One region of the Variovorax sp. LjRoot84 genome, then DNA from elsewhere that is predicted to be linked to it. Evidence: riboswitches for the same ligand, from Rfam matches in the RefSeq annotation. Region 1 holds a riboswitch; the other holds the start of a gene.
What was found. Region 1 has a riboswitch for glycine ahead of ACSQ9I_RS03195 (FAD-dependent oxidoreductase). Riboswitches for the same ligand answer to the same signal wherever they lie in the genome.
Positions count from the first base shown of each region.

Region 2: linked by a shared signal. The riboswitch ahead of gcvT (glycine cleavage system aminomethyltransferase GcvT) and the one ahead of ACSQ9I_RS03195 (FAD-dependent oxidoreductase) in region 1 are both predicted to bind glycine.

Region 1 covers NZ_CAXUTE020000001.1:614,295-618,987, reverse strand. Annotated here, with positions in the region: gene ACSQ9I_RS03210 (MFS transporter) at 1-1,694, opposite strand, end outside; gene ACSQ9I_RS03205 (hypothetical protein) at 1,716-2,558, opposite strand; gene ACSQ9I_RS03200 (helix-turn-helix domain-containing protein) at 2,679-3,413, shown strand; glycine riboswitch at 3,547-3,653, shown strand; gene ACSQ9I_RS03195 (FAD-dependent oxidoreductase) at 3,733-4,693, shown strand, end outside.
Region 2 covers NZ_CAXUTE020000001.1:2,259,438-2,264,130, reverse strand. Annotated here, with positions in the region: gene ACSQ9I_RS11670 (hypothetical protein) at 1-263, shown strand, start outside; gene ACSQ9I_RS11665 (hypothetical protein) at 396-1,304, shown strand; glycine riboswitch at 1,342-1,428, shown strand; glycine riboswitch at 1,449-1,566, shown strand; gene gcvT (glycine cleavage system aminomethyltransferase GcvT) at 1,578-2,774, shown strand; gene gcvH (glycine cleavage system protein GcvH) at 2,799-3,173, shown strand; gene gcvP (aminomethyl-transferring glycine dehydrogenase) at 3,187-4,693, shown strand, end outside.

The sequences.
Region 1 (4,693 bases):
TTGAAGGGCTGCAGGCTGCCATCGCGCGTGATCGCACCCTCGGGGAAGATGGCGAGCAGATCGCCCTCGCGCAGCACCTGTACCGCGCGCGCGAAGGCTTCTTCATAGGCTGCCGGGTCTTCCTTCTGCGGCGCGATCGGAATGGCCTTGGCCAACCGGAACAGCCAGCCGAGCACCGGCACGCGGAAGATGCGGTGGTCCATGATGAAGCGGATCGGCCGCGGGCTCGCGGCCATCAGCAGCACCGCATCGATGAAGCTCACGTGGTTGCAGACCAGCACGGCAGCGCCCTCGGCCGGAATGTGCTCCTCGCCCTTGACGTCGAAGCGGTAGACGATGCGCGACAGCACCCAGGCCACGAAGCGCAGCAGGTACTCCGGCACCAGCATGAAGATGTAGAAGGCCACCACCGCATTGGCGATGCCGGTAAACAAGAAGATCTGCGGGATCGTGAAGCCGGCCTTGAGCAGCGCGCCGGCGATGACCGCGCTGCCGATCATGAACAGGGCATTGAGGATGTTGTTGGCCGCGATGATCCGAGCCCGGTGCGTGGGCTGGCTGCGCAGCTGGATCAGCGCGTACATCGGCACGCTGTAGAGCCCCGCGAAGAGCGACAGCAGGCCGAGGTCGGCCATCACGCGCCAATGGACGGCCTGGGCCATGAAGGCACCGAGCCCCATCTCCGCCGCGGGCGGCAGCGCGCGCGAGGCGAAGTAGAGATCGATGGCGAACACGCTCATGCCGATCGCGCCCAGCGGCACCAGGCCGATCTCCACCTGGCGGCGGCTCAGGGTTTCGCACAGCAGCGAGCCGATGCCGATGCCGACCGAGAACACCACCAGCAGCAGGGAGGCGACCTGCTCGTTGCCGTGCAGCACCTCCTTCGCGAAGCTCGGGAACTGGCTCAGGAACACGGCGCCGAAGAACCACATCCACGAGATGCCCAGGAGCGAACGGAACACGACCAGGTTGCCGTGCGCCAGCTTGAGATTGCGCCAGGTTTCGCTGAACGGATTCCAGTTGATCACGAGGCCCGGATCGGTGGCCGGCGCGGGTGGAATCGCCTGCGCCACCGCGCGCCCCGCGAGCGCCAACAGCACGCAAGCCACCGCCACCGTGGTGTGGCCGACCTGCGGCAATGCCACGAGAAGGCCCCCGGCCACCTGTCCCAGCAGGATGGCGACGAAGGTCCCCATCTCGACCATGCCGTTGCCGCCGGTGAGCTCCCGCGCATCAAGCACCTGCGGCAGGTAGGCGAACTTGACCGGACCGAACAGCGTGGAATGCAGCCCCATCAGGAACACGCAGCCCAGCAGGATCACGGCGTCCGCACGCATGAAACCCCACGCCGCCACCGCCATGATCGCGATCTCGAGATTCTTGACGAAGCGGATCATCTTCGTCTTGTCGTACTTGTCGGTGAGCTGCCCCGCGGTCGCCGAGAACAGCAGGAAGGGCAGGATGAAGAGTGCGCCGATGGCCAATCCCGCCATGGCCGGCGGCATCCAGCCCAGCTGCAGTTGGTAGGTCACCATCACGGTGAATGCGAACTTGAAGAGGTTGTCGTTCGCCGCGCCAGCGAACTGGGTCCAGAAGAACGGGCCGAACCTCCGCTGCCCGAGCAAGGCGAATTGATTGGCGTGCGCATGCGCTTCGGGCGCGATGGCAATGGAGGCGTCGACCGGTGCTGTCATGCGAATTCCCTGGCGGGTTCCTCAGGCCGTCACCGCGGCCGCGCCCGGATTGTGCCGCAGCGTCTGCCGCCCCATGGACTGCAACGCATGCAGCACCGGCAGCGCCGCCAGCGCCGCGACCAGGTGCTTGAGGCTGTGGCCCGACATCAGATGATGCGTCGCTTCGTAAATGGCATGGTCCGACAGCTCGAGCAACTTGGCCAGCGCGTAGAAGAAGATCACCCAGCCGAGCCTGAGGCCGATGGCGCCGTCCAGGGGCTTGGCAAGTGCCAGCGCGAGCACCAGCGCCATGCCGCCGAACTGGACCAGCGCCCACGGCAGCACGTTGCCGCTCACCTGGTGGACGGCCACCGCCAGCAGCCCGCCGGTCAGCGTGAACCAGGCGGCCGGCCAGCCGGCGCGGGCGCTGACTCGCTCGCAGACGGCACAGCCGATCAGGCCGGCGAAGGCCACCGCCATGCCGGCGCGGTCCGCTGCCAGCCGCAGCCCGTCGGGCTGCAGGTGGTAAAAGGCCGAGCCGGCGGCGATGAGGATCAGGCCCGCGAAGAACATCCAGGCGCAGTCGAGCGTGTTGACCGGCGGCTGGGCCATGGCCTGGGGCAGCGGCGCGGCGTCCTGCGCCTCCTCGTGCGCCCGTTCCAGCCAGCGCAACCAGCGCAGCCCCCAGACGCCGATCACCGCGAAAGGCAGGTTGCTCAGCACGTCCATCGCATAGGGCACGCCGTGCCAACCGCGGTCGTCGGCGAAAGGCGCGCCGCCCAGGCCGGGCGCCGGCAGGGCCGGGCCGGCGATCGCAAGCAGCAGGAGCAGGACGAAGAGGGACAAGAGGCCAAGTTCGCGGCGGGTCAGAGAAGGCAGAGGCATGGCGGGCTCCGGGTGATGTGTGTGCGGCGGAATGTAGGTTGTCAACCGCTCCGGGAGCATCGAGAATCGATACGGAGTACTTTTTCACGACCTCAGGTATCAAATCCCAATACTCCCGCCATGAGCACCACCGTCGACCTTGTGCAGGCTCTCAAGAACGAGCTCAAAACCGCCCGCATGACCTATGCGGATCTCGCCAAGTCGCTCGACATGGCCGAATCCAGCGTCAAGCGCATGCTCGCCAAGGGCGACATGCCGCTCACGCGGGTCGATGCGATCTGCCGTGCACTCAAGATCGACTTCGCCGAACTCGCCCGCCGCGTGGCCGATGCGCAGCCGCTGCTCAAGGAATTGACGCTCGAGCAGGAAAAGGCCGTGGTCAAGGACAAGAAGCTGCTGCTCCTGGCCATCTGCGTCCTGAGCCAGTGGACGCTGGAGCAGATCGTGACCGCCTACCGGATCAGCGAGGCCGAATGCATCGGCTACCTCGCGCAACTCGACCGCATCGGCATCATCGAGCTCCGGCCGCTGAACCGCTACCGCCTGAAACTCGCCAAGACCTTCCGCTGGCGCCCGCACGGGCCGGTGATGGACTTCTTCCGCGAGAACGTGGTGCTCGACTACTACCGAGGCGGCTTCGACGGGCCGGCCGAAGGCCTGCTGCTGGTTCACGGCTCGATCAGCCGCTCGCTGGCGCCGGCCTTTCTGGACCGGCTGCAGCGCGTGGCCCAGGATTTCGCCCAGCAACACCAGACCGACCAGAAGCTCTCGCCCAAGGAGCGCGAGGGCTACACGCTGCTGCTGGGCATGCGCAATTGGGAGTTCGAGCTGTTCACCCGCCTGCGCCGCGCGTGACGGCCAGGAAACCGGTTTCTAAGCTAAGATTCTTACCGCAGAAAAGCGGATGCATCGACATCCCACCGTTGGCGCAAACTCCCATGAACGCTCAGGTGAACCTCGCATCGGTTCGAATCACTGCTCATTTAGTCAATTGCCGTCTGGAGAGTCATCACGCCAGGTGATGCGCCGAAGGAGCAAGTCCGTTGCAGGTCGCAGCGGATGAATCTCTCAGGTACCAAGGACAGGGGGAGCGGCATCTGAACCCCGGGTTACGGCAGCTCCGCACAGTGAGCGCCCAAACCCGCCGTTCATGCCATCCCAAAAGGATCTGGACATGCGCGTGGTTGTACTCGGCGCCGGCTTGCTCGGCGTGACATCGGCCTATTACCTTCAACAGCTGGGCCACGAAGTGACGGTGGTCGACAGGCATGCCACGCCGGCCGCCAAGGCGCGCGGGCGCGTCGACACGGTCGTCACGGCCGCGGCCGACCAGCTTCTTCGGCAATCCGCCACTCGCCGTGCCGCCCGCGCGAAATGGGTGGGGCTGTACGTGCGCCTGCGGCGACGCTTCGCGAAGCTGCTCGATCGCGCCATCGGCGAGGCGCCGAAATCCAAGCCGATCGAACACCTCGTCCGCCTGGGCGCCTACAGCCGCGACATCGTGCGTTCGTTGCGCGACGAAGTCGGCGTGCCCCCGGGCCAGCGCAACCCGGGCCTGCTGAGCATCTACACCGATGCCGACGCCTTCAACGCCCGGCTGGCGCGCGCCTCTCATTGGAAAGATCTGGGATGCGAGGAGCGCCTGGTCTCCGCCGAAGAGGCGCTGCGCATCGAGCCGGCCCTGCAGGCCCTGCGCGGCGAGCTCGCCGGCGCAGCCTATTCGCTCGACGATCCGGCGGCGCGCGACCCGGCCCAGTTCGCGGCCAGCATGGTGTTCCTGTGCCGCGCGGCCGGCGTGCGCTTCCTGACCCAGCACACGGTGATCTCCCTGGAGGAGCGCGCAGGCCGCATCGACCATGTCGAGCTGCTCGATGCCGATGGCCAGCCCGTCGTCCTGCGCGGCCAGGCCTATGTGCTGGCGCTCGGCATCTCCAGCGCGATGCACGCCGAAAAGCTGAAGATCGCCATGCCTTTTCGCTTCCTGCGCGAATACATCGTCACGATCCCTCTCAAGGACGCGACTCGCGCACCGCGCGTCGCGCTGCGCGACCGGCAGGGCAAGCTGGGCATCCGGCGCATCGAAACGCCGGGCAGCGACTGCCTGCGGGTCTCCGCCACGGTACGCGCCAGCTTCG
Region 2 (4,693 bases), 1.6 Mb from region 1:
CGGCGGATGTCTTCGACGGCAAGCGTTCGCTCGCCACCACGCGGATGTTCCTGTTCGACCTGTGCGAGCGCATGTTCGTCAGGCGCGATCCGATCCTGGCCGGGCAGTTCCGCGAGCTGCTGCGCGAAGCGCGCGACCGGGAGTCGATGCTGGCCGCCGCATCCGCCATGCTCGGCGAGATCGAGAAGCTCGCGGGTGCCGAGCGCGCCACGTCGATCCGCGAACGCATCGACAAGCTGCTGCCGCCCCAGCTCGTGCATTGAAACCGGCCCCGACGGCCGCCATGGCCGCATCCGGGCAAACTCGGCGTCTCCGCTGACAAGACGAGGAGGGATACTCGTCGCGTCGCGCCCATCCGGCGCCCCAACCCTCCCTTCTTTTTTCTGTCAACAGGCATGACGAACTACGGTTTTGTTCATCTGGAGTACGGGAGTCAGCATCGTGATCATTCGGTCCAGGTGCTGACCAAGCTGCGAAGGCAGTTGGCCGGCGAGAGCGATCGTGTCGTTCTCGCGATCGTCGACAACGCCAGGTCCACCGGAGGCGAAGCATTGCGCAATGCGGAATTCGAGGAGGGCTTCGTCATCGCAGGCGACAACTCCAACCGCGAATTCACTGGGTGGGACCAAGGAGTCGCAGCCATTCTTGCCCGCAGCGGCGAGCCCGACGTGTGGATCTTTTCGAACGACACCGTCGCGCGAAACCACGGATGGAGCGAACGCAGGGTGGCCGGCTTCGGCGGTGAAATCAAGAGGCTGGGGCTGCACCCGGGCCCGTGGCTCTTCGGCGAGATCAACGATTTTCCGCGCTCGACGATGACGCCGCTCGGTCCCCTGCTCGAATGGGTTTCGACCTACTGCTTCGCGATGAACGGCAACCTGCGCCGCCAGCTCGGTGCGCTTTCGCCGGGCAACGAATTCCTGGATTCGCTGGTCTACGACCGCTTCGAACCCGAGCACCGTCTGTTTCGCGACAGCGTCGACGAGGCCTATGTCGAATTCGTGTCAGCCTGGCTGATCAAGGACGAGAGCGATCCGTCCAGGCAGCGCAGATTCAAGTGGTCCCACGAATGGCACAAGGCCAGAGCGCTCTCGCCGGAGAACTTCGACGACCTGCGCATGAAGGCGCGCTGCGTTCTCTCGGAGAGCATGCTCAGCGTGCGCGCCCGGCAGCTGGGCGCCGACATCCGCTCGCCCTACGACGCGCGCAATGCCAGAGCGCACATTCGCAGCTCCCTGCAGCTCGTCGCCGACAAGCTGTGGGAGAAGTTTCTGCTCAGGCGGCTGCGCCTGGAGCGCTCCTGAGCGGCCAGGACCGGGCTCATCCCTTACACTCGGGCAGGTCAGGAGAGAGCCTCGCAGCGCGGGGCCGCCGAAGGCGCAGGTCCCCTCGAAAAACGGGCCCGAACGCTCAGGCAAAAGGACTGACGAAGCGCCCCATTTTCCGGGCGTTTCCTTGCTGGAGAGAGGCGGCGCATCGCGTTTTTTGTTCGCAGTGCCGTCCACCGAAGGAGCAAACCCCGATCGTGGGGCGAATCTCTCAGGTAAAGCGGACAGCAGGGGTGGCCCATGGCAAGAATGTCATGGATCTGGACTGCCCCTTTGGAGAGTGCCTTGGCCTCCGCATCCGACGATCTGCAAAAGACCCCGCTCTACGACCTGCACCTGGAGCTCGGCGCCCGCATGGTGCCCTTCGCGGGCTATGTGATGCCGGTGCAGTACCCCGCCGGCCTGATGGCCGAGCACAAGCACACGCGCGAGGCCGCCGGCCTGTTCGACATCTCCCACATGGGCCAGCTGCGCCTGGCTGGACCCGATGCCGCCGCCGCGTTCGAGAGCCTGATGCCGGTCGACGTGATCGGCCTGGCGCCGGGCAAGCAGCGCTACGGCCTGCTCTTGAACGACGAAGGCGGCATCCTCGACGACCTGATGTTCTTCAACGAAGGCCACGACTCGCTGTTCGTGATCGTCAATGGCGCCTGCAAGGTGGCCGACATCGCGCACATCCAGGCCAGGATCGGCGCGCGCTGCCAGGTGCTGCCGATGCCCGACCACGCCCTGCTGGCGCTGCAGGGCCCGCAGGCCGTGACCGCGCTGGCCCGGCTCGCGCCCGGCATCGAGCGCTTCGTCTTCATGACCGGCGGCGCGGTGCAGATCGGCGGCATCGCGGCCTTTGCCACGCGCAGCGGCTACACGGGCGAGGACGGTTTCGAGATCTCGGTGGCCGCCAAGGATGCCGAAGCGCTCGCGCGGCTGCTGCTCGCCCAGCCCGAGGTCAAGCCCGTCGGCCTGGGTGCGCGCAATTCGCTGCGGCTCGAAGCGGGCCTGTGCCTCTACGGCAACGACATCGACGAGACCACCACGCCGGTCGAAGCCTCGCTCAATTGGGCGATCCAGAAGGTGCGGCGCACCGGCGGTGCGCGCGAAGGCGGCTTTCCGGGCGCGGCCAAGGTGCTGGCGCAACTCACGGCGGCCAATGGCGTCGCAGGCCACCTGGACCACCACACGCTCAAGCGCAAGCGCGTCGGCCTGGTGGCGCTGGAGCGCGTGCCGGTGCGCGATGGCACGCTGCTCGAATCCTTCGAGGGCGCGCCCATCGGCCAGGTGACCAGCGGCCTGCTCGGCCCCACGGTCGACCGGCCAGTCGCGATGGCGTACGTCGCGCTCGCCTATGCCGAGCCCGGCACCCGCATCCAGGCCATCGTGCGCGGCAAGCCGGTGCCGATGGAGGTGAGCACCATGCCCTTCGTGCCGCAGCACTACTACCGCGGTTGAATTCTTTTCTTCAAGGAGCCTTTCATGAGCATCAAGTACACCAGGGACCACGAGTGGGTCCAGGCGGTCGGCGACGGCGTCGCCACCGTCGGCATCACCGTTCATGCGCAGGATGCGCTGGGCGACGTGGTCTTCGTCGACCTGCCGGAAGTCGGCAAGAGCTACAGCCAGGGCGATGTCGCCGGCGTGGTCGAGTCGGTCAAGGCGGCGGCCGACGTGTTCATGCCCATCACGGGCGAGATCACCGAAGTCAACGAGGCGCTGCGCGCCGACCCTTCGCTGGCCAACAGCGCGCCCGAAGCGGGCGGCTGGTTCTTCAAGATGAAGATCAGCGACGCCTCGCAGCTCGATGCACTGCTCGACGCCACCACCTATCAAAAGTTCGCCGACGAAAACTGAACCGAACACGCCAATGCCGAAGTCTTCCCTGCCCTCCCTCAGCGAACTCGAGAACGCCGAGGAATTCATCGCCCGCCATATCGGCATCGAGGCCGATGACGAAGCGCGCATGCTCGCCGCCGTCGGCTCGACCACCCGCGCCGAGCTGATCGACGGCATCGTGCCGCCGGCCATCCGCCGCACGAAGCCGATGCGCCTGCCCGCCTCGGTGACGGAGGCCGACGCGCTGGCCGAGCTGAAGGCCATTGCGGCGAAGAACAAGGTGGCGAAGAACTTCATCGGCCAGGGCTACTACGGCACCCACACGCCCGGCGTGATCCTGCGCAACGTGCTCGAAAACCCGGCCTGGTACACCGCCTACACGCCCTACCAGGCCGAGATTTCGCAGGGCCGCATGGAGGCACTGGTCAACTTCCAGACCATGGTGTGCGACCTCACCGGCATGGCCATCGCCAATGCCTCGATGCTCGACGAGGCCACGGCAGCGGCCGAGGCGATGACGCTCGCCAAGCGCAGCGTCAAGAGCAAGAGCAACGTGTTCCTGGTCTCGGGCGACTGCCATCCGCAGACCATCGAGGTCATCAGAACGCGCGCGGCGCCGCTCGGCATCGAGGTCAAGGTCAGCACCGTGTCGGAGACCCTGCCGCACCTGATGGCCAGCGGCGATTTCTTCGGCGCACTCGCACAGTACCCCTCGACCACCGGCCACGTGCACGACCTGCGCCCGCTCGCCGGCCACGCCCATGCGTGCGACGCCGCCTTCTGCGTGGCGGCCGACCTGCTGGCGCTCACGCTGCTGGCGCCGCCCGGCGAATGGGATGCCGACATCGTCTGCGGCACCACGCAGCGCTTCGGCATGCCGATGTGCAACGGCGGCCCGCACGCGGCCTATCTGGCCTGCCGCGACGAGTTCAAGCGCTCGCTGCCCGGCCGCCTGGTGGGCGTGAGCGTGGACACCCAAGGCCAGCCGGCCTACCGGCTCGCGCTGCAGACGCGCGAGCAGCACATCCGGCGCGAGAAGGCCACTTCCAACATCTGCACGGCGCAGGTGCTGCCGGCGGTGGTCGCGAGCATGTACGCGGTCTACCACGGGCCCGAAGGCCTGACGCGCATCGCGCAGCGCGTGGCTGCGCTCACCGCGGTGCTGGCGCAGGGCCTCGAACAGATGGGCCGCGAGCTGGCCAATGAGACCTCCTTCGACTCGCTCACCGTCAAGACCGGCGAGGACACGCCGAAAATCCAGGAGCGCGCGCAGGCGGCAAGCATCAATTTGCGCCAGCGCCTGCAGAACCACCTGGGCATTTCGCTCGACGAGACCACCACCCGCGCCGACATCGAGACGCTGTGGGCCCTGTTCGTGCCTGCCGGCACGCCGATGCCGCGCTTCGACGAGCTGGCCGGCAGCATCGCGCCGCGCATCCCCGAGGACCTGCGACGCACCAGCGCCTTCCTCACGCACCCGGTGTTCAACACCCACAAGAGCGAGACCGCGATGCTGCGCTACATCCGCAGCCTCTCCG